3 regions of the Streptomyces sp. NPDC046931 genome follow, and region 2 is predicted to be linked to each of the others. Evidence: riboswitches for the same ligand, from Rfam matches in the RefSeq annotation. Region 2 holds a riboswitch; each other region holds the start of a gene.
The links. Region 2 has a riboswitch for S-adenosylmethionine ahead of thrC (threonine synthase). Riboswitches for the same ligand answer to the same signal wherever they lie in the genome.
Positions count from the first base shown of each region.

Region 1: another riboswitch for S-adenosylmethionine. It lies ahead of ABZ876_RS07365 (aminotransferase class V-fold PLP-dependent enzyme); the one in region 2 lies ahead of thrC (threonine synthase).
Region 3: another riboswitch for S-adenosylmethionine. It lies ahead of ABZ876_RS17630 (amino acid ABC transporter permease); the one in region 2 lies ahead of thrC (threonine synthase).

Region 1 is NZ_JBEYWX010000003.1:31,777-41,659, reverse strand. It holds gene ABZ876_RS07375 (rhomboid family intramembrane serine protease) at 1-149, shown strand, start outside; gene ABZ876_RS07370 (Lrp/AsnC ligand binding domain-containing protein) at 146-427, shown strand; gene ABZ876_RS07365 (aminotransferase class V-fold PLP-dependent enzyme) at 508-1,869, opposite strand; SAM riboswitch class IV at 2,082-2,198, opposite strand; gene trpD (anthranilate phosphoribosyltransferase) at 2,369-3,433, opposite strand; gene ABZ876_RS07355 (cytochrome bc complex cytochrome b subunit) at 3,568-5,229, opposite strand; gene ABZ876_RS07350 (Rieske 2Fe-2S domain-containing protein) at 5,226-6,284, opposite strand; gene ABZ876_RS07345 (c-type cytochrome) at 6,281-7,093, opposite strand; gene ABZ876_RS07340 (heme-copper oxidase subunit III) at 7,207-7,827, opposite strand; gene ABZ876_RS07335 (hypothetical protein) at 8,006-8,407, shown strand; gene ABZ876_RS07330 (Ig-like domain-containing protein) at 8,459-9,730, opposite strand; gene ABZ876_RS07325 (cytochrome c oxidase subunit 4) at 9,860-9,883, opposite strand, start outside.
Region 2 is NZ_JBEYWX010000004.1:409,004-418,886, reverse strand. It holds gene ABZ876_RS11615 (1-phosphofructokinase family hexose kinase) at 1-294, opposite strand, end outside; gene nagA (N-acetylglucosamine-6-phosphate deacetylase) at 473-1,615, opposite strand; gene ABZ876_RS11605 (ROK family protein) at 1,615-2,559, opposite strand; gene ABZ876_RS11600 (extracellular solute-binding protein) at 2,735-3,955, shown strand; gene ABZ876_RS11595 (DUF3263 domain-containing protein) at 4,008-4,235, shown strand; gene otsB (trehalose-phosphatase) at 4,342-5,187, shown strand; gene ABZ876_RS11585 (trehalose-6-phosphate synthase) at 5,273-6,700, opposite strand; gene ABZ876_RS11580 (glucosyl-3-phosphoglycerate synthase) at 6,815-7,786, opposite strand; SAM riboswitch class I at 7,937-8,080, shown strand; gene thrC (threonine synthase) at 8,099-9,379, shown strand; gene ABZ876_RS11570 (MoaD/ThiS family protein) at 9,376-9,651, shown strand.
Region 3 is NZ_JBEYWX010000008.1:260,041-269,923, reverse strand. It holds gene ABZ876_RS17665 (LLM class flavin-dependent oxidoreductase) at 1-349, opposite strand, end outside; gene ABZ876_RS17660 (NtaA/DmoA family FMN-dependent monooxygenase) at 346-1,758, opposite strand; gene ABZ876_RS17655 (LLM class flavin-dependent oxidoreductase) at 1,780-3,057, opposite strand; gene ABZ876_RS17650 (putative leader peptide) at 3,173-3,259, opposite strand; gene ABZ876_RS17645 (GNAT family N-acetyltransferase) at 3,319-4,044, opposite strand; gene ABZ876_RS17640 (transporter substrate-binding domain-containing protein) at 4,131-5,153, opposite strand; gene ABZ876_RS17635 (amino acid ABC transporter ATP-binding protein) at 5,216-6,052, opposite strand; gene ABZ876_RS17630 (amino acid ABC transporter permease) at 6,049-7,029, opposite strand; SAM riboswitch class IV at 7,354-7,462, opposite strand; gene ABZ876_RS17625 (hypothetical protein) at 7,502-7,777, opposite strand; gene ABZ876_RS17620 (glutathione S-transferase C-terminal domain-containing protein) at 7,790-8,653, opposite strand; gene ABZ876_RS17615 (LLM class flavin-dependent oxidoreductase) at 9,171-9,883, opposite strand, start outside.

The DNA.
Region 1 (9,883 bases), on a different contig from region 2:
CGGGCCGCGCCGGTCAGGGCCCGGGCGTCGCCTACCTGGCCCACCTGGTGGGCTTCGCGCTGGGCTTCCTCTATGCCTGGGTGCGCTACGGCAGTACGAGTAGGGTGAAACCTCCAGCCCAGGCCCCCGAGGGAGAACGCCAGCCGTGATCACCGCGATCGTGCTCATCAAGACCAGCGTGGACCGGATCCCCGAGATCGCCGAGTCGATCGCCGCGCTGGACTCCGTCAGCGAGGTCTTCTCGGTCACCGGCACCTACGACCTCATCGCCATGGTCCGGGTGAAGGCGCACGACGATCTGGCGGACGTCATCCCCGGCCGGATCAGCAAGATCCCCGGCGTCCTGGCCACGGATACGCATGTCGCCTTTCGCACGTACTCCCAGCACGATCTGGAGGCGGCGTTCGCGATCGGGCTCGACAACTAGCCTGGGGCGCGGCGGCGCCTCCCGCACGGCGCACGGCCCGTCACCGTGGGCGCGCAGGCGGACGGTGACGGGACCCGCGGTCAGACCGCCGGAACGCACCGCCCGTCCTGCGTGCGGTACTTCCACTGCGCGCCGTCCCTGACCAGTTCCCCGACCGCCCGGACGAAACGCTCCACATGCTCGTCGGGCGTGCCCGCGCCGAAGCTGACGCGGATGGCGTTCAGGGACCTCTCGCCGGGTGCGGCCTCGGGGGCCCCGCACTCGCCCTGGGTGCCCGGGTCGCCGCCCAGCAGGGTGCGCACCAGCGGGTGGGCGCAGAAGAGACCGTCCCGGACGCCGATGCCGTACTCGGCGGAGAGCGCGGCGGCGAAGTGGGAGCTGTTCCAGCCCTCCACGACGAACGACAGGACGCCGACCCGGGGGGCGTCGTCACCGAAGAGGGAGAGCACCTTGACCTGCGGGATCCGGGCGAGCCCTGCCCTGACCTCGCGGACGAGGTGCTGTTCACGGGCGACGAGCGCCTCGAAGCCTGCTTCCGTGAGGGCCTTGCAGGCGGAGGCGATGGAGTAGGCGCCGATCACGTTGGGCGAACCGGCCTCGTGCCGGGCGGCGGTCTCGTGCCACTCGACGTCCACTCCCCCGTCCGTGCGCCGGGTGACCTTGCGGCTGGCGCCGCCGCCCGCGAGGTACGGCTCGGCCTCGCGCAGCCAGTCGGAGCGGCCCGCCAGCACGCCGGAGCCGAAGGGGGCGTACAGCTTGTGGCCGGAGAAGGCGACCCAGTCCACGTCGAGGTCCCTGACCGACACGGGGTGGTGCGGGGCCAGCTGGGCGGCGTCCAGGACGATACGGGCGCCGTGGGCGTGGGCGGCCGCCGCGAGCTCCCGTACGGGCCACAGCTCACCGGTGACGTTGGAGGCTCCGGTGACACAGACGAGGGCCGGGCCGTGAGGTTCGCGGTCCGCCAGGGCGCGCCCCAGGGTGGTGACGGCCTGCTGCGGGGAGCGCGGGGCGTCGAGGAAGGTCACCCGGGCGTCGCGCCAGGGCAGCAGTGAGGCGTGGTGCTCCGTCTCGAAGACGAAGACCTGGCAGCCGGCCGGCAGGGTGGCGGCGAGAAGGTTGAGCGAGTCGGTGGTGGACCGGGTGAAGACCACCTGGTCGCCCTCGCGGCAGTCGAGGAACTCTGCGACGGTCCGGCGCGCGTTCTCGAAGAGATCGGTGGACAGCTGCGACAGGTACCCGGCACCGCGGTGGACGCTGCCGTAGTACGGCGCGTACGCCGCCACGTCGTCCCAGACCCGCTGGAGCGCCGGGGCGCTGGCCGCGTAGTCGAGCGCGGCGTAGGTGACTTCCCCGCCCGTGACGAGCGGGACGCTGACATCCCGGCCCAGAACGGGCAGCGGGGCACAAACGGACTGGTCGGCGGCAAGGGTGGAGACGGACATGAGCGCACTCCCGTGAAGGCAGATGGGATCACCGCGCCGGAGGGCACGCACAACGGCGCGCGGCTGCCTCGACGGCGCGGGAAAAGGAAAAGAGGGGGAAGAAGGTGATGCGGAGGCGGGGCTCTGCGGCCCTAGCGCATTCGCTTGCTCACGGAAGGCTCCCTCGAACGACCAGGACCCCTGGCCCCACGCTCATCCACCGGCGTGTGAGGGGTCCGCGCTTGCCGTAGACCTCGCTGCCTACGGCCCGGTCTTCACCCGGGGCACCCCGCCACGGACGGAGGGTTGCCGGACAGCCGGCCGGGGCCGAGTGGCTGTCGCTCATGACCTGGACAGGACGCTACGGGAGGTGATCGCCCGGCCGCAACTCCGTCCGGATGCCGGGATGTGGGGCGCGCGTCCCCGCCGGGACGGGACGCCACGGCGAAAGACGGGGAGCGGCGAAAGGGAGGGGAGCCTGGCCGTGCCGGGCTCCCCCCGCCGTGCGCGCCATACGGTGCTAGCGGTTGCTCGCGGCCACCCAGCGTTCCAGGGTCCGCTTCGCGGCCCCCGAGTCGATCGACTCCGCCGCCTTCTCCATCCCGGCGCGGAGCTGCTCGGCCAGTGGTGCTCCCGTCGGCTCCAGGGCCACCAGGGCGGCCGCCGAGTTCAGCAGCACGGTGTCCCGGACGGGCCCCGTCTCACCGTCCAGCAGCCGCCGCGCGACCTCCGCGTTGTACGACGCGTCGGCGCCCCGCAGGGCCTCCACCGGCACCAGCTCGATGCCGACGTCGCGGGGGTCGAAGGACTCCTCGGTGACCTTGCCGTCGCGCACCACCCACACCCGTGAGGTCGAGGTCGTCGTCAGCTCGTCCAGTCCGTCGTCCCCCCGGAAGACCAGGGAGGAGTTCCCGCGTTCGGCGAGCACTCCCGCCACGATCGGCGCCATCCGCGGGTCCGCGACACCCACCGCCTGCGCCCTCACCCGTGCCGGGTTGGTCAGCGGGCCGAGGACGTTGAACGTCGTACGGATGCCGAGCTGTCCGCGCGCTGCGGCCACATGCCGCAGCGCCGGGTGGAACTTCACCGCGAAACAGAAGGTGATCCCGGCCTCCTCGGCCACCTCGGCCACCCGCTGCACCGTCAGCTCGAGATTGACACCGAGCTTCTCCAGCACGTCCGAGGCCCCGGACGCGGAGGACGCGGCCCGGTTGCCGTGCTTGACGACCTTGGCGCCCGTGCCGGCCACCACGATCGACGACATCGTGGAGATGTTCACCGTCTTCGCGCCGTCGCCGCCCGTACCGACGATGTCCACCGTCGGCCCCGGAACCTCGATGACATTGGCGTGCTCGTACATGGTCCGGACCAGACCGGTGATCTCCTCCACCGTCTCGCCCTTGGCGCGCAGCGCCACCGCGAACCCGGCGATCTGCGCGTCCGTGGCCTCACCACGCATGATGCGGTCCATCGCCCAGGCCGTGTCGTCCGCGCTCTGGTCACGGCCGTCCAGCAGCCCGTTCAGCACCTGGGGCCAGGAACGGCCCGCCGCGGTGTCGCCTCCTGCGGGGGTCACAGCGCTCATAAGCCGCTCCTGGGTCGGTGTCCCGGACGGGACGCACATCTCGAACAGGTCCACCCTATCCAGCCCGGGGCACGGCAAAGGGCCCCGTCCGGGGAGGACGGGGCCCTTCGACCGTGGCGTGGCGCGCGCAGCGATCAGTGGTGGCCGTGGCCGCTCGTGATCTCCTTGTACTCCTCGACCGTCGGCTTGGGGATCTGGTTGTCCTCGCCGTAGTAGGCGTTGCTCAGCTTGGCACGCAGCTTCTCCGAGCCCTTGATCTTCCGCTCGACGCCGTTCTCGTCGACCGTCGGGCCGATCTCGGCCGGCTTGTACTGCTCGTGCGCCGTGAGCGTGTGCAGCGCCTCCTGGCTGAGCGGCTCGTGGACCTCGATGAACTCACCGTGCGGCAGCCGCTTGATGATGCCCGACTCGCGGCCGTGCAGCACCTTGTCGCGGTCGCGGCGCTGGAGGCCGAGGCAGATCCGCTTGGTGGCGATGAACACGAGCACCGGCACCACGAAGAAGGCGATGCGGACGAACCAGGTGATCGCGTTGATCGACAGGTGGAAGTGGGTGGCCCAGATGTCGTTTCCGCCACCGACCAGCAGCACGAAGTACCAGGAGATCCAGGCGGCACCGAAGGCCGTACGCGTCGGCGCGTTGCGCGGGCGGTCCAGGATGTGGTGCTCGCGCTTGTCACCGGTGACCCAGGACTCGATGAACGGGTAGACCGCGATCGCGACCAGGACCAGCGGGAAGATCACCAGCGGGATGAACACTCCCAGGACGAGCGTGTGGCCCCAGACGTTGATCTCCCAGCCCGGCATCGTACGGATGAGGCCCTCGGAGAAGCCCATGTACCAGTCGGGCTGGGCACCGGTGGACACCTGGTCCGGACGGTAGGGACCCATGGCCCAGATCGGGTTGATCTGGGCGACCGCCGCGATGGCCGCGATGGCACCGAAGACCAGGAAGAAGAAGCCTCCGGCCTTGGCCATGTAGACCGGCAGCAGCGGCATGCCGACGACGTTGTTGTTCGTCTTTCCGGGACCCGCGAACTGCGTGTGCTTGTGGTAGAAGACCAGGATCAGGTGGCCGACCACCAGGCCGAGCATGATGCCCGGCAGCAGCAGGATGTGGATCGAGTAGAACCTGGCCACGAAGTCGCCACCCGGGAACTCGCCGCCGAAGAGGAAGAACGACAGGTACGTGCCGACGATCGGCACGGACAGGATCGCGCCCTCCATGAAGCGGACACCGGTGCCGGAGAGCAGGTCGTCCGGGAGCGAGTAGCCGGTGAAGCCGGTGAACATGCCCAGGACGAACAGCAGGAAGCCGAACAGCCAGTTGATCTCACGCGGCTTGCGGAACGCGCCCGTGAAGAAGACGCGCATCATGTGCACGAACATGCCGGCGAGGAAGACCAGCGCCGCCCAGTGGTGGATCTGCCGGATCAGCAGACCGCCCCGGACGTCGAAGCTGATGTGCAGCGTCGAGTTGAACGCCTCGCTCATCAGCTGGCCCTGCAACGGCACGTACGAGCCGTGGTACACCACCTCGTTCATCGAGGGGTGGAAGAACAGCGTCAGGTACACACCCGTGAGGATGATGATGATGAAGCTGTAGAGGCAGACCTCACCCAGCATGAACGACCAGTGGTCGGGGAAGATCTTGCGCAGGTTCGACTTGGCCAGGGAGTAGATCCCCAGGCGGCCGTCGGCCCAGTCGGCGAGTCGCTCGCCGGCCGGTGCCCTTCCGCGCGAAGTGCCCGCCGCGTCGGCGGCAGATCGACTCGAGTTGCTCGGTGTAGTGCTCATCCGCGCTCCCAGAAAGCAGGACCGACGGGCTCTTCGAAGTCGCCGAGCGCCTCGAGGTAGCCGTCCGCGTTGACGCCGATGCGCAGCTGCGGCAGGGCGTGACCGGCCGGGCCGAAGATGACCCGGGCACCGTCGGAGAGGTCGAAGGTGGACTGGTGGCACGGGCAGAGGACGTGGTGCGTCTGCTGCTCGTACAGGGAGATCGGGCAACCGACGTGGGTGCAGATCTTCGAGTAGGCCACGATGCCCTCGTGGGACCACTCGAGTTCCTTCTTGTCCTTGATGTTGTCCGGCTGGAGCCGGACGAGCATCAGGGCCGCCTTGGCGATCTCCTTCTGGAAGTCCTCGTTGTTCTCCTCCAGGCCCTCGGGCTTGGCGAAGGTGAGCGAACCGACCGCGATGTCCGAGGGACGCATCGGCTGGTTCGTGTTCATGTTGACGAGGAGCTTGCCCTTGCGCCACATCGTGTGGCGCAGCTTGGTGCCGGGCAGCGGACCGAGGTCGCGCAGCAGGAACAGGCCGGAGAGCGGCACCAGGGCCAGCGCGCCCAGCATGGTGTTCCGGATCAGCGGGCGACGGCCGAGCTGCGACTCCCTGGCACCCTCCCGGAAGTCGGCGACGACCTTCGCCTTGACTTCCGGCGGAGCCTCGATCGGGTGACGCTCGTCGGCGACCTCGACGTCGGACATCAGGGTGCGGGCCCAGTGGACCGCACCCGCGCCGATCGTGAACAGCGCCACGCCCAGCGTCAGGCCCAGCGCGAAGTTCATCGCGCTGAGGTGCCCGATCGGGAAGACGTAGATCGACCTGTCGTTCGGGATCGTGACGTACGAGGCGATGAAGCCGATGGTGGCGAGCATCGACACGGTGAACAGCATGGCGACCGTGCGCTCGGAGCGCTTGGCGGCCCGCTCGTCGATGTCCTGGATCCGGTGCTCGTGGGGCGGCAGGCCCGGGTCGGCGAACGGGTTGCGCTCGTCCGCGACGGCTACGGCACCGTGCTCGGCGTCCTGCTCAGCGGGCAGGTTCTCTTCGGGAATGTCGTGGCTACTCATGACTTCTTGGCCTTTGCGGTCCGAGCGGCGACCCAGACGGCGACAACGATCAGCACGCCGAGTCCGAAGATCCAGCCGAACAGGCCCTCGGAAACCGGACCGAGACCGCCCAGGTCAAGGCCGCCGGGGTTCTCGGTCTGGTCACCGTTGACCGCCTTGAGGTACGCGATGATGTCCTTCTTGTTCTGCTGCGACAGCGTGGTGTCGGGGAAGGACGGCATGTTCTGCGGGCCCGTCTGCATGGCCTCGTAGATGTGCTTGGGCTCGACACCCTCGAGGCTCGGCGCGAACTTGCCGTGCGTCAGGGCGCCGCCCTGGCCGGTGAAGTTGTGGCACTGCGCGCAGTTGGTGCGGAAGAGCTCCCCGCCCTTGGCGATGTCGGCGCCCTCGGGGCTGTAGTCGTTCTTCGTGGGCACGTCCGGGCCGGCGCCGAGCGAAGAGATGTACGCCGCGAGCTGGTCGATCTGGGCCTGCGTGTAGATGTTCCTCTTCTTCGGCACCTGGGCGCCCTGGGAGGTGGCGGCCGGCATGCGGCCGGTGCCCACCTGGAAGTCCACGGCCGCGGCGCCGACGCCCACCAGGCTCGGGCCGTCGGAGGTGCCCTGACCGCCGGTGCCGTGGCAGCTGGCGCAGCCCACCTGGTAGAGCTTCTTGCCCTCCTCGATGGCGAGGGACTGGGAGGTTTCATCGGCCTGCGCCTTGCTCGCGGGCGCGAACGCGGCGTACAGCCCCCCAGTGGCCGCCAGCGCGAGGAGTAGGACGACGACAGCCGCCAGCGGATGGCGTCGTCGTGCGGAGAGCTTTTTCACGGATTACCCCGGTGTCAGGATCTTCTGCGTCGATGCTTCTGGAAATGGATCGGATCGTCGCGGGCGATCGGTTCACCCCGTTCGGGTGACCTTCCGCCGCAGCGGACGGCCGACTACCTGATCATGTAGATCGTGGCGAAGAGGCCGATCCAGACGACATCGACGAAGTGCCAGTAGTAGGACACGACGATCGCGGCGGTCGCCTGCTCGTGAGTGAACCTCCGCGCCGCGTAGGTGCGTCCGAGGACCAGCAGGAAGGCGATGAGACCACCCGTCACATGCAGGCCGTGGAAGCCGGTGGTCAGGTAGAACACCGAGCCGTACGGGTCCGAGGACAGCGAGAGGCCGTCCTTCTTGACCAGCTCGGTGTACTCGAAGATCTGCCCGCCGACGAAGATCGCACCCATGATGAAGGTGACGATGAACCAGCCCCGGAGCTTCTTCACGTCTCCGCGCTCGGCGGCGAACACGCCGAGCTGACAGGTCAGGGAGGAGAGCACCAGGATCGTGGTGTTGGTCGCCGAGAACGGGAAGTTGAGATGGCTCGCCATCTCCTTCCAGTGCGTCGGCCCGGTCACCGATCGCAGGGTGAAGTACATCGCGAAGAGGGCCGCGAAGAACATCAGCTCGGAACTCAGCCAGATGATGGTTCCGACGCTGGTGAGGTTCGGCCGGTTGACCGACGGGTGCGCGTGCCCGGTTTCTACTGTCGTTGCTGTCGCCACGACCGACATTATGTCGGGCGCTTATCCCGCCCTCACTCCGGGGGGTGCCGTTCGGAGTGTCCGTACCGTCTGTAGTGCCCGTATGGCCCATGGAAGGCGTGTGCGGACCGCTGTTGGCCCGGTGTTCAAGGGAGTAGCATCCGCCCCAACGGTCCGTTCCGTACGACGCTGACGTCCCGGAGGAAGCATGCAGCCGACCGCCACGGTGCTGGTCTACAGCGACGACGCCCGCACGCGCGAGCAGGTGCGGCTCGCGACCGGGCGCAGGCCCGCTCCGGACGTCCCCGAGGTCCGGTTCGTGGAGTGCGCGACGCCCGGTGCGGTCGTCGGGGAGCTGGACAAGGGCGGCATCGACGTCTGCGTGCTGGACGGCGAGGCCGTGCCGATGGGCGGTATGGGCGTCTGCCGGCAGATCAAGGACGAGATCTTCCACTGCCCTCCGGTGCTGCTGCTGATCGCGCGGCCCCAGGACGCGTGGCTGGCGACGTGGAGCCGGGCCGATGCGGCCGTGGCGCTGCCGGTGGAGCCGGTGGAGTTCGCCTCCGCGCTGGCATCGCTGTTGCGGCGGCGGGCTCTGGCGAGCGCCTGACGGCTTCCCGGGCGCCGGCCCGCGCCCCTTGCCGGGGCACGGGCACCCTCGTCACAACGCCTGCGGGCGCAGTCTGGCGCGGTCCACCGGGTTCGGGCCCGGTTTGTCCGGGGTCAGGGCACTGCCCTTCTGCCATTTGCCCCAGTCGACGTTCCAGTCGCCGAAGCCGTTGCCGAAGGGGTCCATCAGCCTGCCGCGGGAGTTGACGACCTGGACGATGTCGCCCAGCCGCACGGTGTTGAAGAACCAACGGGCGTTGCCCGTGGTCATCCCGGTGCAGCCGTGGCTGACGTTGCGGTACCCCTGGTCCCCGACGGACCAGGGCGCGGCGTGCACGTACTCGCCGCTCCAGGTCACCCGGGCCGCCCAGTAGACCATCAGGTCGAAGGAGTCGTTGGAACTCCTGGAGATGCCGATGGTCGTTCCGCGCATACGTACGGCGGACTGCTTGGCCAGCACGACCTTGACCCCGTTGCGGGTGTCGTAACCGGGCCTGCCGGTGGTGACGGGGATCCGTCGGAGCACCTCGTCGTTCTTGAAGACCGTCATACGGTGCGCGGCGGCGTCCGTGACGGCGATGAGGCGGTCGCCCATGGTGAGCCGTACGGGCTTGCTGTCGGCGCCCCACAGGCTGTCTGAGACCTTCACGCCGACGAGACTGCTGTGCACCGTGACGGTGGTGTGGGCGGGCCAGTACTCCTTGGGGCGGAAGTGCAGCATCTTGTCGTCCACCCAGTACCAGGAGCCCTGGACCCGAGGCACCGATTCCACTTTCAGGGAGCGCTCGACGATCGCCCGGGACGCCTTGTCCTTGACGGGCTCGCTGAGTTCGGCGGTGACGGGCTGGCCGACGCCGTAGGTGCCGGTCTCGGGGCCGAGACCGACCTTCAGAAGCTTCTTCTTCGGGGCGGCGGTGTCGAACTCGAGGACCTTGCGGCCGGGCAGGCCGTCCTCGTCCTCGGTGCTCACCCGCACCGTGTAGTGGGTGCCGGCGGCCAGCGGTGAGGTGCTGTGCCAGCGGCTGCCGTCGGCGGTGAGTTCACCGGCCACGTAGCGTCCTCGGGCATCCATGGCCGTGACGTCCGTGATGCGCGCGTCCGAGTCCGGGGCGGTGATCTCCAGGGGTTTGTCGGGATCGGCCTTCTTGGCGTTGTCGTCAGGGGCGTTGTACGAGATCTGGTCCGCCGCGTCGAACGGATGCTGCGCGAGCGGGTCGCCGTCGATGCCGCAGGCGACGGGGCCTGCGGCGAGGGATATCAGCAACAGGGTGCAGCCGACGACCGTGCGGTGTCGTGGCCCCCGGAAGAACACTGAGTGGCTCATGACCTCACGCTATGAATCCCGCTCGGCCGCGGCGCGCCGAGTGATCCGTGCGGGGGACGTGAGGAGTGGCAAAAGAGGGAGCCCGGACACTTGGAGAGAGTGTCCGGGCTCCCGTGCGCTTCGCGCGTGTTACTGGGTGCGGTTCTCGCCGCG
Region 2 (9,883 bases):
CGTCCCGTCGACCACCGCGACCGTGCGCCGGGTGGCGCCCGCCACCGGAACCAGCGCGTCCACGATCCCGGGGGTGTTTGTGAGCTGGTCCTTCAGGGAGCGGCCCGTCGCGCCGCCGGCGAATCCCGTGGCGGTCACCCGGTGGCCGAGCGCGGCGAGCGCCCGGGCCACGTTCAGGCCCTTGCCACCCGGCCGTTCGGCCACCTCGGTCACCCGGTGCGAGCTGTGCGGCCTCAGCGCCCGTACGCGATAGGTGATGTCGAGAGCGGTGTTCAGCGTGACCGTCAGGATCACCTGGGACCTCCCTCGAATGTCGTGGCGGCGCGCCTGGTGGTTCCGTACGTCGGTTCCCCGTGTGCGGAATTCCAGGGTGCTCCCGCCGTCGGCGGTGTGCGGAGGCTCGATCATGCCAAATGAGTCGGCGGTCGGCCCAGTCCCCGGGTCGACCGCCCTGCACCAACAAGCGGATGAATCACCCCAGTTGCGGACCGACCACCCATGCGCCGCGGCGCATCACCCCCTTGAGGGCGAACTCCTCGTCCAGTAGCACCAGGTCGGCGTCCTTTCCGGGCTCCAGGGAACCCACCCGGTCGTAGACGCCCAGCAGCCTGGCCGGATTGGCCGAGACGGCCGCGACGACGTCCTCCACCGGGAGCCGGTCGACGGTGACCCCCCGCCGGAAGGCGCGGTCCAGGGTGAGCGTCGAGCCCGCGATCGAGCCGCCCTGCACCAGACGTGCCACCCCGTCGGCCACCTCCACTTCCAGCGGACCGAGCATGTACCGCCCGTCGCCGATGCCCGCCGCGTCCATCGCATCCGAGACGAACGCGACCCGGGCGGCCCCGGCGTGATGAAACGCCAGCTGGAGGGCGGCCGGGTGCAGATGGGTGCCGTCGTCGATCAGCTCGACCGTGACCCGCTCGTCCTCCAGGAGCGCGGTGATGGGCCCGGGGGCGCGGTGGCCGAGCGGCGGCATCGCGTTGAACAGGTGTGTCGCCACCGTCGCGCCCGCGTCGATCGCCCGCACCGTCTGCTCGTACGTCGCGTCCGTGTGCCCGATCGCCGCGATCACTCCGTGCTCTGCGAGCAGCCGTACGGAGTCGATGCCGCCGGGCAGTTCGGCGGCGAGCGTGACCATCCTCGCCCGGCCGCGGGCGGCGTCGATCAGCTTGCGCACCTCGGCCGGGTCCGGGTCGCGCAGCAGTTCCTCCGAGTGCGCGCCCTTGCGGCACGGCGAGATGAACGGCCCCTCGAAGTGGATGCCGGCGATCTCGCCCTGTTCCGCCAGCTCGGACAGCAGTCCGGCCTGCCGGACGAGGAAGTCCATGTCGTCGGTGACGGTCGAGGCGACAAGGGTGGTGGTGCCGTGCAGCCGGTGGGTGCGGACGGCCGTCAGGATCTCTTCGGCCGTACCGGAGAAGGACGCCCCGCCGCCCCCGTGGTTGTGCAGGTCGACGAAGCCGGGGACCAGCCAGTGGCCCCGTACATCGAGGATTTCCGCGTCCGGGGGAGGGGTCTCGGTGATCCGTGTGCCCTCCACGACGACGCTGCCGTCGCTCACGATCCCGGTGGGCAGCACCACCCGGGCACCGGCGAGAACCTTGCTGGGGGCCATCAGGCGGTTACCTCCGAACGGTCAGTGGTTTCCAGGAGATCCCAGGCGAGAAGTCCCGCGCCCAGGCATCCGGCGCGCTCCCCCAGCGCAGCGGGGACGACCGACGGCGGCCTCTGGAAGGTGAGCCGCCGCCGGACGGCGTCCCGCAGCGGTGCGAACAGGGTCTCCCCCGCCTCGGCCAGCCCGCCGCCGACGATCACCGTGCGCGGGTCCAGCAGGGTGAGGGCGGTGACCAGGCCGTCGGCGAGCGCGTCCACGGCCTCCTGCCAGATCCGGACGGCATTCGGATCACCGGACGCGACGGCCCGCGCGCAGTCGGCCGCGTCGGCGTGCGGATCCCCGGACGCCTCGGCCCAGGCTCCGCTGACGGCCGCCGCGGACGCGTAGCGCTCCAGGCAGCCGGACTGCCCGCACGGGCAGGGGGCCCCGCCGGGTCGTACGACGATATGGCCGATCTCACCGGCGATGCCGTGCGCGCCGGCCTCCACCCGGCCGTCGATCCCGATGGCGCCCGCGATACCGGTGCCGAGGGGGACGAACAGAAAGCGGTCCGCGCCCTTGCCCGCGCCGATGCGGCCCTCGGCGAGGCCGCCGGTGCGCACATCGTGACCGAGGGCGACGGGCGCGCCGGCCAGGCGGCGGCTGAGCAGATCGCGCAGCGGCACGTCACGCCAGCCGAGGTTGGCCGAGTAGGCGGCGACACCGCGGTCGGCGTCGACGATGCCGGGTACGGCGACGCCCGCGGCGGCCGCGGGTTCGCCGAAGTTCCGCTCGCCGTGCGCGCGCAGCTCGGCGGCGAAACCGAGGATCGACTCCACCACGGCGTCGGGCCCGCGATCGCGGCCGGTGGTCCGGCGCGCCCGGTGCAGCAGCTCGCCCCCCGCACCGACCAGGGCGGCCTTCATCCCGGTGCCGCCCACGTCGAGGGCGATGACATGTCTCACGGAGACAGTGTGACCCCTGGGCCCGAAGAGGTCTAGTCCACTCGCGTGGTGTAGACCTATGTAGTTGATATTCCACATGTCGAGACAGCAAGGTTGGTCAAGAGCGGTGCAGGGGCGCGGGGCGCGTAGGACGGCGTGGCACAGGGGTCTGATCGCGGGGGTATCCGCACTGGGCATGACAGCGGCGGTGGCGGGCTGCTCGGGCTCGCCCGGCTCGGGGGACGTGACGCTGCGGCTGGTGGCCGCGGACTACGGGGACTCCTCGGCCGACAGCTCCAAGAAGTACTGGGACGCACTGGTCCGGGACTTCCGGGCGGAGCACTCCGGAATCAAGGTCGAGGTCAGCGTCTACTCCTGGAACGACGTGGACCGCAAGGTCAAGGAGATGGTGGCCGCGGGCCACGCGCCGGACATGGCGCAGATCGGGGCGTACGCGGACCACGCGGCGGCGGGCCGGCTGTACCAGGCCGACGAGGTGCTCTCGATCCCCGTCCAGGCGGACTTCGCCTCGGAGCTGAGCAACGCGGGCAAGGTGAACCGGACCCAGTACGGCATGCCGTTCGCAGCGTCCACGCGGCTGCTCTTCTACAACAAGACGCTGTTCTCCCAGGCGGGCATCCAGCCGCCCACGACCTGGAACGACCTGGCGGCGGACGCGCAGGCGCTCAAGGTCAAGGGCGTGAAGTTCCCCTTCGCGCTGCCGCTCGGGCCGGAGGAGGCCCAGGCGGAGACCATGCAGTGGCTGCTCAGCGGCGGCGACGGCTACCTGGACGGCTTCGGCTCATACGACCTCGACTCCGCGCAGAACGTGGGCACCTTCACCTGGCTGAAGGACGAACTGGTCGGCAAGGGGCTGACGGGCCCGGTGGCGCCGGGCCGGCTCAACCGCGCCGACGCCTTCGCCGCGTTCACACGCGGTGAGGTCGGCATGCTCAACGGCCATCCCTCCCTGATGAAGGCGGCGCGGGCCAAGGGCGTGAACTTCGGCATGGTGCCGATGCCGGGGGTCGGCGGCCGGGCGAAGTCCACGATGGGCGTGGCCGACTGGATGATGGCCTTCAAGCAGAACGGCCACAAGGACCAGATCCGCGAGTTCCTCGACTATGTGTACGACGAGAAGAACGTGCTGGACTTCTCGCGCCGGTACGACCTGCTGCCGGTCACGAACTCGGCGCAGGAGACGATGGCGGCGTCGCCCCGGGACGCGGCTCTGGAGCCCTTCCTGGAGCAGCTGCCGAGCTCGGAGCTGTACCCGGTCGGCAAGACGTCCTGGGCGGGTGTCAGCGCGGACATCAAGAAGCAGATCGGCAAGGCGGTCGGCCCCGGCGGCAACCCGGAGGCCATCCTTGGCCGGCTCCAGCGGGCGGCGGTGACGGCGGACAGCGCGACCGGCTGACGCGACCGGCCGAGCGGTCCGCTCTGTCGGCCCCTGCGGCTACCGTTCCCCCATGGAACAGCTCAACCCCCGAGAGAAGGCCGTCCTCGCCCTGGAGGGGCGCAGCTTCTCCGGGCCGGGGGCCAAGGAACGGGCCATCCGTGAGCAGCTGGGTCTCGCCCCCGTGCGCTACTACCAGCTGCTCAACGCCCTCCTCGACGACCCGAGGGCCCTGGCCCACGCCCCGGTCACGGTCAACCGCCTCCGCCGTCTGCGCGACGCCCGCCGCTCGGAGCGCTGACCGCGCGGGCCGACCGCGCGGGCCGACCGCGCGGGGCGCCGACCGCGCGGGGCGCCGGATTCGTGAGGCAGGCGTGCATCGCCTCCCACGCGGATAGGGTCGTTGCATGGGCAGCCACACGGACTCCTTGCCGACGCCCGCCACTCCGGCCGGGCGCGACGGTCTCGACGCCATCCTCGCCCGGCCGGAGCGGGCCGTCCTCGCCTTCGACTTCGACGGGACGCTCGCCCCGATCGTCCCGGACCCCGACCAGGCCCGCGCCCACCCGGACGCGGTCCCCGCTCTAGCGGCGCTCGCCCCGAAGGTCGCCTCCGTCGCGGTCGTCACCGGCCGCCCGGCCGGCGTCGCCGTCCGCCACGGCGGCTTCGCCGGAGTGCCCGGCCTCGACCACCTCGTCGTCCTCGGCCATTACGGCGCCGAACGCTGGGACGCCCGCACCGGCACCGTCAACGCTCCCGCCCCGCATCCCGGCGTCGCCGCCGTCCGGGCCGAACTCCCCGGTTTCCTGGACGAGATCGGTGCCTGGCGGGGCACCTGGATCGAGGAGAAGGGGCGGGCCGTCGCCGTGCACACCCGCCGCGCCGACGATCCGCAGGCCGCCTTCGAGGCCCTGCGCGAACCGCTCTCCGGCCTCGCCGCCCGCCACGGCCTGATCGTCGAACCCGGCCGGATGGTCCTGGAGCTGCGCCCGCCGGGCATGGACAAGGGAGTGGCCCTGGCGGAGTACGTCCGCGAGGTCGGCGCCGGAGCGGTCATGTACGTGGGGGACGATCTCGGCGATCTCCCGGCCTTCGCCGCGGTCGACAAACTCCGCTCGGACGGCGTCCCCGGCCTGCTGGTGTGCAGCGGCAGCGAGGAGGTCACGGAACTGGCCGACAGGGCCGATCTCGTGACCGACGGCCCGGAAGGGGTCGTGGCGCTGTTGAGGGCCCTGGCGGGCAGGCTCGCGTGAAGTGCTCCTGGGGCCGCCCGGTGAAGCGCCCCCGGAACCGTCCGGTGAAGTGCTCCGGTACCGTCCGGATGGCGCGCGGCGGCCGTCAGCCGTCCAGCGCGGCCAGCTGATCCAGGAACCACCGGGCCGGAGGGAGCGCCGTGGCCTGCGCGGCGAGCCGTTTCGTGCGCTCCGCGCGCTCCCCCGGCCCCATCGACAGCGCCTCGTGCAGCGCCCGGGCCGTGCCCACGATGTCGTACGGGTTCACCGTCACCGCGTCCTCGCCCAGCTCCTCGTAGGCCCCCGCCTCCCGCGACAGCACCAGCGCACAGCCCTCGTCGGAGACCACCGGGACCTCCTTGGCGACCAGGTTCATACCGTCCCGGATGGGGTTCACCAGGGCCACGTCCGCCAGCCGGTACGCGGCGAGCGAGCGCGCGAAGTCGTCCTTGACGTGCAGCTCCACCGGGGTCCACCCGGGGGTCCCGAAACGGGAGTTGATCTCCGCGGCCACCCGCTGGACCTCCGCCGTGTAGTCACGGTAGACGGCCAGGTCCTGCCGGGACGGGTACGCGAACGCCACGTGGACGACCCGTTCGCGCCACTCCGGACGCGACTGGAGCAGCTCCTCGTAGGCCAGCAGCCCGCGCACGATGTTCTTGGACAGCTCCGTGCGGTCCACCCGCACGATCGTCTTGCGGGGTCCGCCGTCGGGGGCCGTGCCGATCTGGTCCCGCAGGGTGCGCATCCGCTCCGCCACGTCCGGCCGGTGCGCCCGCTCGCGCAGGAACTCCGCGTCGGCCCCCAGCCCGTGGACACCGATGCGGGTGCCGGCGGGGATGCCCGGGCCGAGGACCGCATGACAGCAGTCCGTGAACGCGCCCGCCCACCGCTCGGTGAGGAACGCCGCCCGGTCCGCGCCCAGGATCCCGCCGAGCACCTGCGCGGCGATGTCGTCGGGCAGCAGCCGGAAGTACTCCGGCGGCGCCCACGGCGTGTGCGAGAAGTGGCCGATCCGCAGGTCGGGCCTCAGCTCGCGGAGCATCCGGGGAGTCAGGGTGAGGTGGTAGTCCTGGACCAGGACCGCCGCGCCCTCGGCCGCCTCCTGCGCCAGCGCCTCGGCGAACGCCCGGTTGTATCTCTCGTACGCCGCCCACTGCCGCCGGAACTCCGCGTCGAAGACCGGCTCCATCGGCGTCTGGTACAGCATGTGGTGCACGAACCACAGGACCGAGTTCGCGATGCCGTTGTACGCGTCGGCGTGCATCTGCGCGTCGATGTCGAGCATCCGTACGCGCTGGCCGCCGGTGTCGGCCGGATCGAGCGCACCGCCCGTGCGCCGTACGGCCTCCCGATCGCTGTCGTTCAGCGCCGAGCAGACCCACACCGCGTCCGTGCCGGGGCCGATCGCCGACAGGCCGGAGACCAGTCCGCCCCCGCCGCGCCTGGCGGTGAGCCGTCCGGTCTCGTCCAGCGCGTACGAGACCGGGCCGCGGTTGGACGCCACGAGAACGGAAGCCGCATTCGAAACCATGCCACGAAACCTAGCCCGAGGCGAAAACGCTCAAACGTTCCCTTCGGCCGTATGCGGAGCCGTATACGACCGGCGGCGTGACGGCCGCAGGCCGTCGCCGGCGGAGGCGAAGGCTCAGGCCGCCCGCCGGTTCGCGTACTCCGTGATCTCCGTCATCGGCGGCCGCTCCTCCGTGTCCACCGCGTAAGTCCGTGGCTCGAAGCCGCCCTCGACGCGCTCGAACTGGGTGAGGGCGGGGCGGATCAGATGGCCGCGGGCCAGCCGCAGCTGTGCGGTGCGGTAGATCGCCGCGGCCATACGGCCGAGCGCCTGACCGCCCTGGTGGCGGTGGAGGCGCACGCCGACATCGACCTGGGCCAGCGCGTCCAGGCCCACCAGGTGCAGGGCGTCGACCAGCATGCCCAGCTCCACGCCGTACCCGACCGGGAACGGGATCCGTTCCAGCAGGGAGCGGCGGGCGGCGTACTCGCCGCCGAGCGGCTGTACGAAGCCGGCCAGCTGAGGCCAGTGCATATTGAGCAGCGGGCGGGCCATCAGCTCGGTGACACGGCCGCCCTGGCCCGCCGCGGCCGTGCCGGGGGCGTGCTCACCGGCCGGGGTCAGCGGCCGGTCGTACATCGCCTTCACGAGGTGCACCCCCGGTTCGGTGAGCAGCGGGCCCACGATCCCGGAGACGAAGTCCGAGGAGAACTCCCTCAGGTCCGCGTCGACGAAGCAGATGATGTCCCCGCGGGTGACCAGGAGGGAGCGCCACAGCACCTCGCCCTTGCCGGGCACGGCGGGGATGCGCGGCAGGATGGCGTCGCGGTGCACCACCGTCGCGCCGGCCGCCGCGGCCACCTCGGAGGTACGGTCCGTGGAGCCCGAGTCGACGACGACGATCTCGTCGACGAGCGGCACCTGCTGCATGAGGTCGTGGCGGATGACGGCGACGATCTCGCCGACCGTCTCCTCCTCGTTGAGCGCGGGCAGCACGACGCTGACCGACGAGCCAGAGGAGCGTTTGGCGGCCAGGATCTGATGGAGCGGGCGATCGGCCACGGACCAGGAGCGGGTGCTCAGCCAGCGCTCGACTTCTTCCAGCACAGTCTGCGGCTCCTCACATGTGGTGATCCATCTCGCGGTTCGGACGACTATCTCAACTGTCGTGGCCTTCGGTTACAGTCTTGAACAACGCCGGTGACCATCGCATGTCGTGGGTCGCCGCCGCTCATCACCAGTGAAACAACCGCATACAGCTCATCCAGAGGGGCAGAGGGACACGGCCCGATGAAGCCCCGGCAACCCTCCAGCCGATTCTCGTCTTCCACCGCGAGGCTCCCGGCTAGGGAAGGTGCCAAATCCGTCTCACGGCGAGATGCGTCGTGAGGAAGATGAGGAGAAAGGGCCTCGCCTGACATGGCTGTGCAGACAGTTGCAACCCCCACCGACTCCGTGAACCTCGGTCCGGCAAAGGCCCTGTCCTGCCGTGAGTGCGGCCATCGGGTGCCGCTCGGCCCGGTCTTCGCCTGCGAGGAGTGTTTCGGCCCGCTGGAGATCGCCTACGACTTCTCGGGCTACGACACCGAGGAACTGCGCAAGCGCATCGAGGCGGGCCCCGCGAACATCTGGCGCTACGCGCCGCTGCTGCCCGTCCCGGCGGACGTCGCCGACAAGCCGAACCTCAACCCGGGCTGGACCAAGCTGGTCAAGGCCGACAACCTGGCGCGCGAGCTGGGCGTGACCGGCGGGCTGTATGTGAAGGACGACTCCGGCAACCCGACGCACTCCTTCAAGGACCGCGTGGTCGCCCAGGCGCTGGAGGCGGCGCGTGTCTTCGGCTTCACCACCCTCTCCTGCTCCTCCACCGGCAACCTGGCGGGCGCGGTCGGCGCCGCGGCGGCCCGGGCCGGCTTTCGCTCCTGCGTGTTCATCCCGCACGACCTGGAGCAGGGCAAGGTCGTCATGGCCGCGGTCTACGGCGGCGAGCTGGTCGGCATCGAGGGCAACTACGACGATGTGAACCGCTTCTGCTCGGAGCTGATCGGCGACCCGGCCGGCGAGGGCTGGGGCTTCGTCAACGTCAATCTGCGTCCGTACTACGCGGAGGGGTCCAAGACTCTGGCGTACGAGATCGCCGAGCAGCTGGGCTGGCGGCTGCCGGACCAGATCGTGGTCCCGATCGCCTCCGGCTCCCAGCTCACGAAGATCGACAAGGGGCTCCAGGAGCTGATCAAGCTCGGGCTGGTCGAGGACCGTCCGTACAAGATCTTCGGTGCGCAGGCCGAGGGCTGCTCGCCGGTGTCCACCGCGTTCAAGGCGGGCCACGACGTCGTACGGCCGCAGAAGCCCGACACGATCGCCAAGTCGCTGGCGATCGGCAACCCGGCGGACGGTCCCTACGTCCTCGACATCGCGCGCCGCACCGGCGGGGCCGTGGAGGACGTGACGGACGAGCAGATCGTGGACGCCATCAAGCTGCTCGCCCGTACGGAGGGCATCTTCGCGGAGACGGCGGGCGGTGTGACGGTGGGCGTGACACGCAAGCTGATCGAGAGCGGTGTCCTCGACCCGACGAAGACGACCGTCGTCCTCAACACCGGCGACGGCCTGAAGACCCTGGACGCGGTGGCGGGCACCGGCCTCACCGCGACGATCCGTCCGACCCTGGACTCCTTCCGAGAGGCTGGCCTCGCATGAGCGTGACCGTTCGCATCCCCACCATCCTGCGCACCTACACCGGGGGCCGGGCCGAGGTCGCCGCCGAGGGCACGACCCTCGCCGAGGTCATCGCCGACCTGGAGAAGAACCACACCGGCATCGCCGCCCGCGTCCTGGACGACCAGGGCAAGCTGCGCCGCTTCGTCAACGTGTACGTCAACGACGACGACGTGCGTTTCGAGCAGGGTCTGGACACGGCGACGCCGGACGGTGCGGGCGTCTCCATCATCCCGGCGGTCGCGGGCGGCTGACGGCCGCTCACCTCCCGTACGACCATTACCCTCGGTAACGACAACACCGAGAGTTCATCGAATTGCCCTCTCCGTGAGAGAAGCGGAGGGGGCAATTCTGTATGGTTGAGCGCGGTACAGTTGGGGAACGCGTTCCCGGTCCCTCCGGCGGACGCCGCCGGCCCCTGCGGCCCACCCGACTAGAAGCAGCCAAAGTAGGCGGGGCTTTTACGCCATCCATTCCTTTTGTCGG
Region 3 (9,883 bases), on a different contig from region 2:
CGGCGCCGTTGCCCTTGCCGATGATCAGGTCCAGGCGCCCGTCGGACAGGTGATCCAGCGTGGCGTAGTCCTCGTATGCCCGGACCGGGTCCAGCAGGCTGAGCGTCGTGACGGCCGTGAACAGGCGGATCCGCTTCGTCAGGGCGGCCACATGGCTGAGTACGACGGTCGGGGACGAGGAGAGGAACGGCCGCTCGTGCCGCTCCCCCACACCGAAGCCGTCAAAGCCCAACTCCTCGGCCAGCAGGGCGCTGTCGAGGACCTCGCGGAAGCGGTCATGGGTCGGCTTCTGTATCCCGGTGACGGGGTCCGGGCGGTGCACGATGAGTGTGATGGCCAGGAATTTCACGAAGCCACCCGCTGGTCGCCCCGCAGGCCGTCCATGGGGGTCCCCCCGCTCGAGCGAAGCCGAGAGTGGGGGAGGGCGAGGCCGAGGTGGTGGCGCAGGGTCGTGCCCTCGTAGTCGGTGCGGAAGACGCCCCGTTCCTGCAGGAGCGGGACGACCTTGTCGGCGAAGGGGTCGAGGCCGCCGGGGGTGATGTGCGGGACGAGGATGAAGCCGTCGGAGACGTCGGCCTGCACGAAGTCGTTGATGGTGTGCGCGACGGTGGCCGCGGAGCCGACGAAGGTCTGCCGGTTGCCGGTGTTGATGACCAGGTCGCGGATGGACCACTTGTTGGCCTCGGCGAGCTGCCGCCACTCGCGGGCGACGGCGATCGGGTCCCGGTACATCCGCACCTGGGCGCGGCCCCGCGATATGTGCTCCTCACTCACCACGGGGTCGACGTCGGGCAGCGGCCCCTCCGGGTCGTACGCCGACAGGTCCCGGTTCCAGACGAACTCCAGGTGCTTGATGGCAGTGGCGCCGCTGACCTGCTGCCGGCGCACCTCGCGGGCGAGTTCGGCGGCCTCCTGGTCGGTGTCGCCGAGCACGAAGGTCGCGGCGGGGAGGATGAGGAGCTGGTCGGTGCGGCGGCCGTACCTGGCAAGCCGCGACTTGACGTCCGTGTAGAACGCCTGGCCCTCCTTCAAAGTCGCGTACCGGCTGAAGATGGCGTCGGCGCTGGCCGCGGCGAACTCACGGCCCTCCTCGGAGTCGCCGGCCTGGAAGATCACCGGGCGGCCCTGCGGGGAGCGCGGAACGTTGAACTGACCACGGATGTCGAAGTGTTTCCCCGTGTGGACGAACGAGCCCGCCTTGGCATCGCGCAGGAAGATTCCGGTCTCCTGGTCGGCGACGATCTCGTCACCGTGCCAGGAGTCGAAGAGCTCGTTCGCCGTGGCCAGGAACTCCTTGGCACGGGAGTAGCGCTCCTCCTGCGGCAGGAAGCCGCCGCGGCGGAAGTTCTCGCCGGTGAAGGCGTCCCAGGAGGTGACCACGTTCCACGCGGAACGACCGCCGGAGAGATGGTCGAGGCTGGCGAACTGGCGGGCCACCTCGTACGGCTCGTTGAACGTGGAGTTGATGGTGCCGGTCAGGCCCAGATGCTCGGTGACGGCGGCGAGCGCGGCGAGCACGGTGAAGGTGTCGGGCCGGCCGACGACGTCCAGGTCGTATATCTGACCGCCCTGTTCGCGCAGGCGCAGGCCCTCGGCCAGGAAGAGGAAGTCGAACTTGGCGCGTTCGGCGGTCTGCGCGAAGTGGACGAAGGAGCTGAACTCGATATGGCTGCCGGCGCGCGGATCGCTCCACACGGTGGTGTTGTTGACGCCGGGGAAGTGCGCGGCCAGGTGGATCTGCTTCAGCGGCTTGCTCATGGTGGGTGCGGTCCTTCCGGCTCAGGCGATCGGGGTCCCCCCGGGCTCGAGCGAAGCCGAGAGCCTGGGGGCGTAGCGGTTGGCGGGGCGGGACAGGCCCAGCAGGCCGCGCAGGGTGTCGGCCTCGTAGGCGGTGCGGAAGGCGCGCCGACGCTGGAGCTCGGGGACCAGGCCGCGGGTGATGGCCGGCAGGTCTTGCCCGGCGACGGCGGGGCGCAAGCGGAAGCCGGTCAGCCCGGCGCTGTGGAGTTCCAGGAGCAGATCGGCGAGTTGGGCGGGGGTACCGGCGAAGATGCGGGCGTCGCTGGTGTACGGCTCCCCCGCGAGGGCGTCGAGGCGTGCGCGCCGGTCCTCCGCGGCGGCCTGCTCGGCGTCCAGGAAGACCACCAGGTCACCGAAGACGTGCAGGAGTTCACCGGCCCGCCCGGCCGCCTCCTGCTCGGCGCGGATCTCGGCGACGATCGCGCGGGCCTGCTCGGCGTCGTGCGGGGTGACGTAGCCGACGTCGGCTTGGCGGGCCACCAGCCGGTACGGGACGGTCTGGTGGGCGAGAGCGGTGACCGGCGGCTGGCCCTGGGGCGGGCGTGGAGTGATGGAGGGTCCCTTGACGCTGAAGTACTTGCCCTCGAAGTCGATGTAGTGCAGTTTGTCCCGGTCGATGAAGCGGCCGGTGGCCACGTCCCGGATCTCGGCGTCGTCCTCCCAGCTGTCCCAGAGCCGGCGCACGACCTCGACGTAGTCGGCGGCCTCGTCGAACAGGTCGGTCAGCCGCTGCTGTCCGGCCGGGGTGCGCAACTCCTCCGGGCTCAGCGGCGGGAAGGTGCGGCGGCCGAAGTGGTCGGCCTCGTGCGGGCGAGCGGTGATCTGCACCCGCAGGCCGGCCCGGCCGGTGCTGACGTAGTCGAGGGTGGCGATCGCCTTGGAGATGTGGAACGGCTCCGTGTGAGTGGTGATCACGGTCGGCACCAGACCGATGTGCCGGGTGAGGGGTGCGATGCGGGACGCGATCAGTACGGCGTCCAGGCGGCCGCGGACCTGGTCGGTGCGGCCGTCCAACGCGCCGATGGGGGTCCCCCCGGTCGAGCGAAGCCGAGACTGGGGGAGCGAGGACTGCAGGCCGAGTCCGTCCTCGAAGGTGACGAAGTCGAGCAGGCCGCGCTCGGCCTCGGCGACCAGGTCGGCCCAGTATCCGGCGGTGAACAGGTCCCGGGGACGGGCGACCTGCTCACGCCAGGAGGCGGGGTGCCAGCCGGTGCCGTCGAGGGCGACGGCAAGGTGCAGCGAAGGAGAAGTGGACACGGATGGATGCCTTCCTGAAGGTCCGTACGAGATCGCCGGCCCACGGGAATCGGGGCGCACGGCGCTGGGCGACCGCAGGGAGATGGGGGTCCCCCGGCCGAAGGCTGGGGGAGGGTCAGGAGCTACAGAGGGAGCCGGCCACGCGCTGCAGGTCGATGTGGGGCCGGGAGTGGAGGCGGACGGCGCGGCGTACACGCGTCACGTGTCGCACCTCCGTCCGAACGGTCCGGGCAGTCGCCTTCTGCAAGCACAACGGCACAGCTATGCCGTTTCTTCCAGAACGGCGGCGCCGGTGTGCCGTACGAGCGAGAAGACCGTACGTCGGCGCAGGGTGAAGCCGATCGACTCGTACAGCCGGATCGCGTTCGCGTTGGTGGCCACGGCGTGCAGAAAGGGGCGTTCACCGCGTTCCTTGATGCCGGCGGCGACCGCGCGGACGAGGCGGGTGGCCAGGCCCCGGCCGCGGTGGTCCGGATCGGTGCACACGGCGCTGATCTCCGTCCAGCCGGGCGGGTGCAGCCGCTCGCCGGCCAGGGCGATCAGCCGGCCCTGGTGGCGGATGCCGAGGTAGGTGCCCATTTCGACGGTGCGGGGCAGATAGGGCCCCGGCTGGGTGCGGGCGACCAGGTCGAGGATTTCGGGCACGTCGTCGGGGCCGAGCCGTACGGCCTCCCTGTCGGGCTCCGCGCGCACACCGGTGTCCAGGAGCTGGACGCCGTGTCCGGTGCGCACGATCTCCCAGCCCTCCGGAACCTCCGTGACGCCCCGCACCGAGGCGGTGCCGCCAGGGCCGACGAGCGCGGCGAGGTCGGCCCAGGCGCGCGGGTCGTCCTCGTCGGAAACGGCGTGGAAGGGGGCCACGTCCTCGTGGTAGCGGGCGGCATGGCCTATGCGTTGGGCGAAGTGGGCGTGGGGGCCGGTGAGCGCGGCCCAGGCGGGATTGTCCAGGATGTGCGAGGGGCCGGCGTCGAGGGTGGTGACGGACATGGCGTGGCGGTCTCCGTGGGCGGCTCGGGTGTCCGGCGCGCGGGGACTCCACCGCGGGCGGAGGTGGAGTCCCCGGCACCCGGTGGTCAGGAGTTGTCGAGCGGCAGTCCGGGCGGGTTGACCTCGGACTTGGCGACGGCGTCGTGGGAGAGGTTCCAGGCGGCGAGCCACTTGGCGTACTGGCCGTTCTCGATCAGGTGGTTGATCGCGTCGGTGAGGGGCTTGGCCAGGCCGCTGCCCTTCTTCGCGGTGGCCGCGATCAGCCCCTGGAGGCTCGCGCCGGCACCGGAGTACTGGCCCGCGATCCTGGTCGCGTCGGGGGTGCTCGCGGTCTGGGTGACGTGGTAGGAGAGGTTGGGGCTGGGGCCCAGGTAGGCGTCGATCTTGCCGCTGTTCAGGGCCAGGTAGAGGCTGTTGTTGTCCTGGAAGTACTTGACGGTGAGCTGCTTGCCCTCGCTCTGGAGCTTCTTCTGCCACTCCAGCAGGATCCGCTCCTGGTTGGTGCCCGCGCCGACCGAGACGGTCTTGCCCGCGAGGGCCTGGTAGTCGCCGTCGAAGGTCCACTTCGAGGACTTGAGCGTTTCGAAGGCGAGGTCGTCCTTGCGGTAGGAGGCGAACTCGTACTTACGCTTGCGCTCCTCGGTGTCGGTGATGTTCGAAAAGCCGACGTTCACCTTGCCGCTGTCGATGCCGACGAAGAGGTTCTCCCAGGTGAACCGCTTGACCTCGGGTTCGAGGCCGAGGACGGCCGCGACGAGTCTGCCCAGGTCGGCCTCGGAGCCGGTGAGGGTCTTCTGGTCGCTGCCCACGAAGCCCAGCGGCGGGGAGCCGGAGGGCAGGGTGCCGGAGCCGATCACCAGCTTGCCGCTCTTCTTGATCGCGTCGGGCAGCTGGGCGCTGATGGACTTGACCTCTGAGACCTTCAGGGTGGTCTCCTTGGCGGCACCGTTGGACAGCCGGCCGACGGTGACCGTGCCGGCGGTGTCGCCCGTCGCGGTGGCGGCGTCGCTGTCGCCACCGCAGGCGGCGAGCCCGGTGGCGAGGGTGGCGACGGCGGTCGCCGCGGTGATGCCGCGTATCAGGCTGCGTCGGGTGAAGTGGGCAGACATCGCTGTTCCTTGTCGCTGGAGGTGATGAGGGCGGGGTGAGGGAAGTCGAGGGGTGCGTCGCGTCAGAGCACCTTGCCGAGGAAGTCCCGGGTCCGCTCGTGCCGGGGATTGTCGAGGACCTCGGAGGGCGGGCCCTGTTCGATGATCTTTCCGCCGTCGATGAAGACGACCCGGTCGGCGATCTCGCGGGCGAAGCCGATCTCGTGGGTGACGATGACGAGAGTGGTGCCGCTGGTCGCCAGGTCCTTGATGACGGCAAGGACCTCACCGACGAGTTCGGGGTCCAGGGCGGAGGTCGGCTCGTCGAAGAGAATGACTCCGGGGCGCAACGCGAGAGCGCGGGCGATGGCGACACGCTGCTGCTGGCCACCGGAGAGCTGGCGTGGATAGGCGCCGGTCTTGTCGGCGAGGCCGACCCGGCCGAGGAGTTCGCGCGCGAGTTCCAGGGCCTCGGGCTTGCCGAGCTTCCTGGTGGCGACCGGCGCGGCGGCCACGTTGTCGAGGACGGTCAGGTGCGGGAAGAGGTTGAAGTTCTGGAAGACGAAGCCGATCCGGGCGCGCTGGGTGAGGATGGCCCTCTCGCTCAGCTCCTTCAGCCTCCCCCAGCCTTCGGCCGGGGGGACCCCCCTCTCCCTTCGGTCGCCTTGCCGCTTCACGCCGATCAGTTCGCCGTTGATGCTGACGTAGCCGATCTCGGGCTTCTCCAGATGGTTGATGACCCGCAGCAGGGTGGACTTCCCGGAGCCGGACGGCCCGAGGATGACGGTGACCTCGCCGGGGCGGACGGTCAGGTCGATGCCGTTCAACACCGGGTGGGTGCCGTACCACTTGTGCACGTCGTGCACCTCGACGGTGGCGGGCTCGACGCCGGCCAGGGCTTCGAGGGTCTCGGCGGTCATACGGCGGCCTCCCGGCGGATGCGGACCCGCAGGTCGGTGAGACCGGTGCGGAGCCTCTGCAGCGGTGTCGGCGGCAGGGTGCGGGTGGCACCGCGGGCGTAGTACCGCTCGACGTAGAACTGGATGACGGAGACGACGCTGGTCAGGACGAGGTACCAGACGGTGACGACAAGCAGCAGCGGCACGATGTCGCCGGGGTAGGTGGAGCCCATGGACTGGGCGGTGCCGAACAGGTCGAGCAGGGAGACGTAGAAGACCAGCGAGGTGCCCTTGATCAGGCCGATGAGCTGGTTGACGTAGTTCGGGACGATCGAACGCAGCGCCTGCGGAAAGACGATCTTCCGGAACTGGTAGCTCTTCGGCAGACCGAGCGCGGAGGCTGCCTCGTGCTGGCCCTGGTCGACGGAGAGGATGCCGCCGCGCACGACCTCGGCGGCGTAGGCGGCCTCGTTGAGGCTGAGGCCGACGACGGCGACGGCCATGTCGGTGGCGAGCCGGGACTCGTCGAAGGTGAAGAAGGCCGGGCCGAAGGGGACACCGATACTCAGCGTCTTGTACAGGGCGCTGAGGTTGTAGAGGAAGATCAGCACCACGATGAGCGGTATGGAGCGCAGCGCCCAGACGTAGGTCCAGCTGACCGCGCGCAGCACTGGGCTCTTCGACAGCCGGGCCAGGGCCAGCAGGATGCCGCCGAGGAGGCCCAGCACCGCGCTGTAGGCGGTGACTTCGAGGGTGATGAGGAGTCCGTCGAGGATGTTCGGCCGCAGGAACCAGTAGCCGAAGCGGTCCCATTGGTAGAAGGGGTTGGAGACCAGTCCGTGGACGAACTGGGCGGCCAGGACCAGGACTGCCGCTGTGGCGATCCAGCGTCCTGGACTCCGTAGCGGCAGGACTCGCTGGGCAGTGAGGGCTTGCCGACGTTCGTCGGCGGTCGGCGCTTCCGGGAGGGTGACGGTGGCGCCAGGGGGTTCACTCATGGTGGGCTCCGGCTGGGTGGGAACACCCCGGAAGCGCGGCGGCGTGCGGGGGCGCGGACGACGGCGAGGTACCGGGGGCGTGGAGGACGACGGCACACCGCGCGGGCGGTGTCGGTCAGGAGATGCGGGGGCTGCGGTGAGGTGTCAGCCCCGGCAGCGGGCGCTGCCCGGTGCGGTACACAGTGCGCTGTTCACGCGGAGCAGATCGACGGCGCGATCGGCGACGAGGGGGTTCGGGTACGGCTGTACGCAGCCCTGCGGGCGGCGTGTCGCCGTCCTGGGAGCTGCGTACATGGCGTCACCGTCACTGTTCCGGCCCTGTGGGCCTCGCGCTTACCGATACGTCATCGGTCCGGTCGTCACCTGGGGCACCCCACCGCGGTGCGAGGGTTGCCGGTCAGCCAGCCAGGGCTTGTCGCTGACACTCATGACCGTTCTGGGCACGTAGTCAAGACAATGGCCCGAACGAATGTCAACTCCGGTCCACCAGGTGGAACTGGCCCCGGGCCGGGAGTGCTGGCCTCAGGCCTTGCAGTCGAGCTGATGCCCCGGCACGCCAGCGCTCGCCCCGGGCAATCGCTTCCGCCCGGCGAGGGTCGTCGGCGTAGCGGAAGATCCGGCCGGCGAACACGACCACTCGTTCCTTGTCGCCGACCCGGTAGTCGGCGTACCGGCCTCCCTCCGGGGAGAGACCGTCTGCCAGCGCCTCGGCCAGCGGGGCGTCATCCTCGGCGTCACTCTCGGGCATCGATGTCAGGACCTAATGGGCTGAGTGTGCCGCCCAGTCCAGGATCTGGACGGCCGCTCCGGCTGCCTCCAGGCCCCGGCACCGGGCGTGGTGACGGCGTTCGATGCCGTCGAGGTCGAGGTGGGCACCGAAGGCCGGGTGAGCGGCCAGGCGGCGGGCGTAGGCCCACAGCACCGGGTGGTCGGCGATGCGCTGGACCGCGGCGGCGTCGAGGTGGTTGCGGTGCACGGTGTCGAGCTGGACCAGGGCCACCCACAACTCGACGTCTGCCACGGTGACTTCGTCACGGATCACGTACGTACGTCCGACGAGCCAGCGCTCCAGCGCGCCCAGCGTCTCCAGCAGCGTCCCGAGTGCCGCGTCGCGCTCCGCCTGCCCGCCGTCGGCCGAACCGGCACGCTGAGCCGCCTCGTCCATGCTCTGCGCGCACATCCGCTCGACGGCCTCGATCTCCGACTCGGCGCCGCACGGGTAGAGCGAGAGGCCGTCGGTGCCGAAGCGGCGGGCCAGATCACGCATGATGTCCGGGGCGTGAGTGCTCACGATCCGTCCGGACCAGTCGTCGCTGAGGACCGGAGCGACGGCCGGACCGATGTACCGGTGGGCACTCGCCTCGTACAGCGGGCGCAGAGCCGAGTGACCATCCTCGGGACAGTCGGGCACGGCCGGCAGGAAAGTCGCCGGACATACGGTGTCCAGACCGAGCAAACTGTGTACGACGGCGATGCGGAGGCCGTCGGGAGAGGCCGTCGACAGATAGAGGCGGTAGCGGCCCGGAACGGCGTAGTGGCCGCTGCGCGCGTCCCTGCCGATTCGGCCGCGGAATGCGGGCACGGGCTGGGCGGTGACGCGGGCGGCCTGCGGTGTGACGGTCATGACTCTCCCGGGGAGCGGGCGCGGACGTACGCGCGGCGGAAACGACGTCGGCCGAGGGAGCAGGGCTCACCGGTGCGCACCGGAGGGGACTACACCTCAGGGCGCCCCCTCAAGGGAAACGGGGACGCCGTCGGCGCGGGACGGGCCCGGCTCAGCCCTGGAGCCTGATCGCGCTGCAGACGCGCTCCAGGTCGATGTGGCGGCGGGAGGTGAGGAGGAGAGGCGGGCGGCTCACTCGGACAGCGGCCGGATCAAAGCGCCTCATGCTTCCCTACCCGTTCACTAGGATTCCCCGATTGAGTGTCGATCCGACACGACACCGACGTCAAGAGGTCCGTCCCGCATCGCGGATGCCTGGGTGGACGGCAGCCCCGCCCGACGCCGCGTTCACACCGATCTACGTCTTGTACAGGCCCTCGCCAGCAGCGCGGGCGGACTCCCGCCGCTCCGGGAAGTGGATGCGGCGGGAGTCGCGATCGGGTCAGCCAGGGGAAGCTGGTCGGACCCGGAAAGCCGGTCAGTCATGGAACTGGTTCGCGGGAACCGCAAGCCCGTAGTGCTCCCGCAGGGTCGTGCCCTCGTACTCCTCGCGGAACAGGCCCTTGCCGCGCAGGATCGGCAGCACGTGCTCGGCGAAGGCCGCCAGACCCGACGGCAGGGCGGGCGCCATGATGTTGAACCCGTCTGCCGCGGCGCCCTCGAACCAGGCGATGATCGTGTCCGCGACCTGCTCGGGTGTGCCGACGAACTCGAAGTGGCCGCGTCCGCCCCCGAGCCGGGAAATGATCTGCCGGACCGTCAGCTTCTCGCGCACCGCGAGGTCGATGATCAGGTCGGAGCGGCTCTGCGAGCCTTCCAGCTTCGGCCTGGCGAGGATGAAGTCCGGCAGTGGCTCGTCGAGCCGGAAGACGGACGGAGCCGTTTCAAACACGGCGGCCAGCTGGCGCAGTCCGTACTCCGGGACGCGCAGCTCGTCGAACTGCCGTGCAAGCGCCCGGGCCTCCTCTTCGGTCGACCCGATGTACGGGACGATGCCCGGCAGAACGATCACGCCGTCGGGATCCCGCCCCGCGGCTCTGGTCCGTGCCTTGATGTCGGCGTAGAAGGCGGCGGCGCGCTCGTACGTCGTGTGCGCGGTGAAGATCGCCTCGGCGTGGCGGGCCGCGAAGTCCTTGCCGTCCTCGGAGGAGCCGGCCTGGACGAGCAGCGGATAGCCCTGCGGTGGACGCT